Linked DNA regions of Asanoa sp. WMMD1127. The protein of the gene in region 1 interacts with the protein of each later gene in a pairwise test. Links are inferred from orthologs where the notes say so. Each region holds a gene or a part of one and is shown in the gene's direction. Other genes may lie near its edges.

Evidence for each region.
Region 2: the proteins of panC (region 1) and O7635_RS05805 interact in binary tests that used the Escherichia coli proteins (3 or more experiments, as listed by UniProt). The link is inferred for Asanoa sp. WMMD1127 from one-to-one orthologs.

What each region holds. Positions count from the first base shown.
Region 1 is NZ_JARUBP010000001.1:2,350,858-2,354,160, forward strand. Bases 146-3,133 are described here. They hold panC (pantoate--beta-alanine ligase), read left to right. Parts: upstream 146-1,215; coding sequence 1,216-2,052; downstream 2,053-3,133. Other genes in these bases: O7635_RS11295 (SAM-dependent methyltransferase), read right to left, coding at 146-210; O7635_RS11300 (DUF2520 domain-containing protein), read left to right, coding at 329-1,219; O7635_RS11310 (septum formation family protein), read left to right, coding at 2,142-3,047; O7635_RS11315 (L-aspartate oxidase), read left to right, coding at 3,109-3,133. Also shown: more of O7635_RS11295, read right to left, coding at 1-145; more of O7635_RS11315, read left to right, coding at 3,134-3,303. UniProt on the Escherichia coli protein: Catalyzes the condensation of pantoate with beta-alanine in an ATP-dependent reaction via a pantoyl-adenylate intermediate.
Region 2 is NZ_JARUBP010000001.1:1,167,311-1,170,521, forward strand. What follows is about bases 44-2,939. They hold O7635_RS05805 (NUDIX domain-containing protein), read left to right. Parts: upstream 44-1,112; coding sequence 1,113-1,766; downstream 1,767-2,939. Other genes in these bases: O7635_RS05795 (TetR/AcrR family transcriptional regulator), read right to left, coding at 44-49; O7635_RS05800 (nuclear transport factor 2 family protein), read left to right, coding at 122-586; O7635_RS05810 (hypothetical protein), read right to left, coding at 1,786-2,382. In the rest of the region: more of O7635_RS05795, read right to left, coding at 1-43; O7635_RS05815 (VOC family protein), read right to left, coding at 3,067-3,211.

The sequences.
Region 1 (3,303 bases):
GCGACCCGCGCCCACATCGACGAGGTCCAGCCGATCCGGCCGCCCCAGAGCCTCGTCGACCCGGGCCAACAGCCGGGCGACGGCCCTGGCCAGCACCGGTGAGGCGGTGGCGCTGGTGCGGAAGTGACCGGCCGGGCCGGCGCCGGAGACGAAGAACCCGTGCGGCCCGTAGAGGGCCCGCGACATCGCCGCAGACCAGCGCATCCACAGCAGCCTAGTGGCGGACAAACATGCCCGTGAAAGTCTTCACACAAGCTGTGTCCGGTCTGTTTCCAGATCGCATACTTGATGTTGACCGGTACCTAACCTGCGCGAGGACTGGATCAATATGAGCGCACTGCCGCGCCAGACCATCGGCATCATCGGCACGGGCCGCGTCGGGGCCGTGCTCGGGGCCGCTCTCCGGGCCGCCGGCCACGATGTCGTCGCCGCCTCCGGCGGCTCCGCCGCCGCACAGGGCCGCATCGCCCGCCTGCTCCCCGGCACCCCGGTGCTCCCCGCCGAGCAGGTCGCCCGGGCCGCCACCGACCTGCTGGTGCTCTCCGTGCCCGACGACGCCCTGGCCGGCGTGGTCGACGAGATCGCCGGCGTCCTGCGCCCCGGCCAGGTCGTGCTGCACACCTCCGGCGCGCACGGGCTCGCCGTCCTCGGCGCGGCCGCCATCGCCGGCGCCCGCCCGCTCGCCCTGCATCCGGCGATGACCTTCACCGGTACGGCCGCCGACCTCGCCCGCCTGCCCGGCATCTCCTACGGGATCACCGCGCCGGCCGACCTCAAGGCGTTCGCCGAGGACCTGGTGCACGACCTGGGTGGCACCCCGGAGTGGGTGGCCGAGCACGACCGGGCGCTCTACCACGCCGCCCTCGCGCACGGCGCCAACCACCTGGTCACCCTGGTCAACGAGGCGATGGACCGGCTGCGCGACGCCGGGGTCGTCTACCCGGAGAAGGTGCTCGCCCCGCTGCTGCACGCCGCGCTCGACAACACCCTGCGGATGCGCGACGCCGCCCTGACCGGGCCGGTGGTCCGCGGCGACGCCGGCACGGTGGCCCGGCACGTGGAGACGCTGACGGAGACCGCGCCGGACTCCGTACCCGCGTATGTGGCCCTGGCCCGGCGCACCGCGGACCGCGCCATCGCCGCCGGACGGCTGCGCCCCCACGACGCCGAGGCCCTGCTCGACGTGCTGGCCAGCGACCGCCCGGAGCGGGTCGCGTGAACGTCGTCGAGACAAGGGCAGACCTCGCGGCCGCGCGGAAGGACCTGCCCGGCACCGTGGCGGTCGTGATGACCATGGGCGCCCTGCACTCCGGCCACGAGGCCCTCCTCAAGAACGCACGGGACCACGCCGACTCGGTGATCGCGACCATCTTCGTGAACCCGCTCCAGTTCGGACCTAACGAGGACTTCGACCGCTACCCGCGGACGATGGAGGCCGACCTCGAGATGTGCCGGCGCACCGGCGTCGACCTGGTCTTCGCGCCGAGCCGCGACGAGGTCTATCCCGGCGGCGAGCCGCAGGTGCGGGTCAACCCGGGCCCGCTGGGCGAGCTGCTCGAAGGGGCGAGCCGGCCCGGCTTCTTCCACGGCGTGCTCACCGTGGTGCTCAAGCTCTTCAACCTGGTCCGGCCCGACCTGGCATTCTTCGGCGAGAAGGACTACCAGCAGCTGACGCTGATCCGCCGCATGGTGCTCGACGTCAACCTGCCGATCGAGGTGCGTGGCGTGCCGACGGTGCGCGAGGCCGACGGGCTCGCGCTGTCCAGCCGCAACCGCTACCTGACCGAGTCGGAGCGGGTCGCCGCGCTGCGCCTCTCGGGGGCGCTGCGGGCCGGCGCGGCCGCCGCCCAGCGCGGCGCCGACGCCGACGGCGTGCTGGCCGCCGCCCATCAGATCTTCGCCGACGGTACGACCGACGTGCGGCTCGACTACCTCGTGCTGCTCGACCCGGACCTAGGCCCCCCGCCCGGCCACGGACCGGCCCGGATGCTGGTCGCGGCCAAGGTCGGCGGCACCCGCCTGATCGACAACATGCCGATCGACCTCGGTTGATCGCTAACCTGGGGTGACCAGGCGGTTGCGCTCCGCCGTCCCGATGTGCTCCGCTTAGGACGGAGCGCAACGCCCCCGGGGAGGACGCGATGCGTCGATGGACGGCAGCGGTCGTGGTGCTGGTGCTCGCCAGCGCCGCTTGTGGCAGCAACGGCAGCGGTGGTGGCGGTGGCGGCCAGGCGGCCGCGCCCGGGCCGTCGGCCCAGACAAGCTCACCTCCGCCACGCTGCCACGCGCAGGTCGCGGAGGGCACCGCCGACGCGCGCGACGGCACCGTCGACTGCGCGGCGCCGCACCTGGCCGAGACGGTCCACATCGGTGAGTTCACGGGCGCCGCGGCCACCGCCGACTCGTTTCCGCCGCCCGTCAGCCGGGCGATGGCCGCGGTCTACGACGAGTGCGACAAGCGGGCGGCGACCGCGCTGGGCGACGACTGGCGCGTCGGGCGGCTCCGGCTCGACGTGGTGCTCCCGTCGACCACGGTCTGGACGGCCGGCGAGCGCTGGTTCCGCTGCGACCTCGTCGAGCTCACCGGCGTCGGCCCGGACGGGAAGGTCGCACAGCGCTCCGGCAGCCTCGCCGGCGGCCTGGAGGCGCCCGACGCGCCGCTGCGGCTGCGCTGCGTGCTGGTCAAGCTCGACCGCAAGGCCAACGTCGCGACGGTCGCCGACAGCCCCTGCGACGTCAAGCACGAGGGCGAGTTCGTCGGTGTCTGGACGGCGCCCGGCAAGGTCGCCTACCCGGTAAAGGACCGCGACTACGTGCCGTTCTACGAGGGCTGCCTCAAGACCATCGCGGCGTACGTGAAGGTGCCCTACGCGCCGGGCTTCGCGGCCCGGACCGGTTACGTGCCGGTGCTGCCCAGCAAGAACGCCTGGGCGATGGGAGACCGCGATGTGCGCTGTTTCCTCTGGGTCCGGTTCCGCCCGCTGAACACCTCGCAGAAGGGGGTGGGCGAGAAGGGTTTCCCGGCGAATATCGGGCAGTCGAGTTAGCCTGCGCACGTTTCGCCGGTCCGGGCGGACACCTGAATATCTGACGGGGTTCACTGAACAGATGGACCCCCGTGTCGCGGAGTTGCCGGAACTGCCCCGACGCCTCGCCGGCCCGGCACCGGGCTGGGCCGAGTCCACCGACGTGGTCGTGGTGGGCTCGGGCATCGCCGGCCTGACCGCCGCGCTGCACCTGCGCGCGGCCGGCCGGCACGTCACGGTGGTGACCAAGGAGAACATCGACGACGGTTCGACCCGG
Region 2 (3,211 bases), 1.2 Mb from region 1 along the record:
CGGCGGCGCTGAGGATGCGCTCGCGGTTCTCCCGTGCATCCTGGCGCATGCGAGCACTTTAACCGAAGTGCCGACTTCGCTACAGTAAACGGAGTCCAGACTTCGCTGAAGGGCAGGGACCATGCGTACACCCGAGGAGACCGTCCGCACCGTGGCCGCCGGGGTCTGCCGCATCATGCGCGGCGGCCTCACTACGGCCGAAGAGGTGGCACAGTTCGACGAACTGGCCGCCTGTTACGCCGAGCACACCGACGTGCGGCACCCCCTCAACCCGCTCGGCGACACCCCGCTGCGCAGCCGGGCCGCGCTGCGCGAACACTTCTCCGCCGGCACCCGCCCCACCGGCGTCCAGCGCTACGACGTCGTTGACGACCACGTGCACACGACGGCCGATCCCGAAGTCGTGATCTTCGAGTTCCGGTACGCCGGCATGGTCGACGGCCGCCCCTTCACGATGCCGTGCATCTTCGTCGTGCGGGTCTGCGACGGCGAGATCGTCGAGTCCCGCGACTACGTCGACCACGTAGCCGGTGCCCGCGCGTTCGGCCGCCTGCCCGCTCTGGCCGCCGCACTGACCACCGATTGATCGCCACACCGGCCGGGCGCGGCGCGATCATACGATCAGGTGCGCGGCCCGGTGCATCGACGCCCGGTACCGGCGACGTCTGCGATTGCAGATCTGATGCGATCAAAGCCGAAGGCTCACAGCGCGCACCGGCCGCGCCTGTCCTCAGGTGGAGGCCGGAACCACGGCACGCACTGATCTGCCGCGGACAACGGGTGCTGGGCAGGATGACGGTCGCGTTTGGTCAAGCCGAGCCATGAACCGGCGACACCTGACAGCGGCGGCGAAACTCCCCCCGCCAACGCTCCACCTGCTCGTCGTCATGCAGAAAGGCACCGCCCAGGTCGGGCGCATCGATTCCATGGAGAAGGTCGAGCGCCCACCAGACCACTTCGTCAAGGACCAGGCGATCGGCTGGGGGCCTGTGCCATTGAGCGGCCCACCGGTCTGCTTGGTCACGGGTGCGTGTGCCGTCCAGCACGGCGGTTAACCACTCATCAATCTCTTCCCGCGTCGGCGGAAGCTCCTGCCCTACCACTCTTTCAGCATGCCGCACGTCACTGTCGCCGCACTGATTTGCCGCGAACCGCTCGTCACGCTTGGAGGGCCGACCGGCCCTCGCGCCGCACGACTGCTGTTGGATGTCCTTATGGCTGACCAGTCGCCGCTCTCGGCGGACGAATTGCTGGACATCGTGGACGAGCACGACCGGGTGGTTGGGCAGGCGCCGCGCAAGGAGGCGTACGCCCACAGATTGCGGCACCGCTGCGTGTTCGTGCTAGCACGAGACGCGCAGGGGCGCGTCTTCGTGCACCGCCGCACCGCACGGAAGCTCGTCTTCCCATCGCTGTACGACATGTTCGTCGGCGGCGTGGTCGGCACGGGCGAATCGTACGACGAGGCAGCACTGCGCGAGGCCGAGGAGGAGTTGGGAGTGCCGGGGCTGCCCGCGCCCGTACCGCTGTTCAAATTCCTCTACGAGACCCCCGAGCACGCATGGTGGTCCGCTGTCTACGAGATACGGTGTGCGTTGCCGGTCGACCCACAGGCCGAGGAGGTCGCCTGGCACGCGTTCCTCACCGTCGAGGAGTTGGAACGGCGGCTCACCGAATGGACCTGGGTGCCGGACGGCATGGACGCGTACCGCCGGCTGTTAGCGTGGCGAACCAACCAGGCCGAGCAGCGTGTGCATCTTCGATAATCACAAAAACCCACCATCTTCATCGATCGCCCAGGAAACCTCCCTCACACCAGAGGGTTGCTTGGCGGGTACGTCGGAAGTACGACCAGCCAGCGAGGGGGAGCGCCACCATCCACGCCAGGAAGATGGGCAGGCCGACCAGCGCGCCGGTGATCGTGAACGGATCAGCGGGGCTCGCCTCGGCGATGGCACGGGGAATCTGGACGGGAAGGGTGAGTGCGTAGCCGATCATCAGAGCGGAGCCGAGCACGGTCGGTGTAAGCGGGAACCATGCTGGAACCCGGCGTCCGCCGAGCAGTGGTATCCAGTGTGGATAGACGAGCCCCCAAGGGCTGATGAGGCCCAGTGAGAGTATGCCCCCGAGAATGGCGAGCAGCATCAGCACGGCAAGGTAGAACCCTCCGGCGGGTATGCCCAAGATGCCGTCCGGAAGACTCTCCGTGCCGTTGCTGCGGCCGTGGTACCAGGCGTCGAAGCTCTTCGGGTGAGCGAGAAAGGGTATCCCGAAGATCCAGGGTAGATGCAGGGGCACGAAACCGAGGATGGGTGCCATCCAGCCGACCGTTCCAGCGATTCGCGCCCATCGGGGCGGGCCAGCAACTTCGATGTCGTCCATGGACGTGAGTCTTCGCGTAGTGGCGCCGGGCCACCTCCCCCCGAGGAGGGAGCCTCCTCCCCCGCCGCGGTGGTGATTCAGCGGTCTGACCGGCCGGGAAAGGCTGGATGGACACGCTGCTGCGTCCGCAGGTATTTGCGCACCTCCTTCGGCAAGATCACGTGCGCTCTTCTGCCGCGCGTCGCGCGCTCCGCAACGTCAGTCTCTCCTTCAGGTCGACGGCCGGCGTCGATGCGATCACGTCCCTACTCTCGGGGGTGCTGACGCCACGACTCAGCGAAGATCAACCACTGTGGAGGCGTTGACGACCGGCAAGCGCTCACCTCGGAAGCACCGGCCGCCGCGTACCGCAGCCTGCGGGCCGCATCTCGGCTCACCGCCGCTCGGCGAAGGCGGCCAGCCGGTCGCCGACCGGGCATATTCGCGGGCGATGCCCGCCGAACACCTCACCGCCGTCGCGTACGTAACGCAGCCTCGCATTGCACCGTCCACACCATGGAGACACACGTCAGAGTTCGGGACCTGTGCCTCGCCCGGCTCGGACCGCGCCGGCGTGCCGTACTCGTCTGTTGCGACCTGTCCCTCGATCGTCCAAGCCAGCACCTCGTCGGTTCGTGACGCCGGTGCCGACCGCCACGCCACCCAACGAGGTGGCGCGCAGCCGGGGGCGCCAGTCGCGGGGCTTCAGCGGTTCGCGGCCGAAACGTCGACGCAGATGATTCCCTGGTTGCCGTCCTGGTCGGCGATCACCGTGAGCGCGGGCGCGTCGCTGTCGTCGACGACGGTCCCGCCCGCGGCGACGGCGGCGGCGATCCGTTGCTCGGCCACC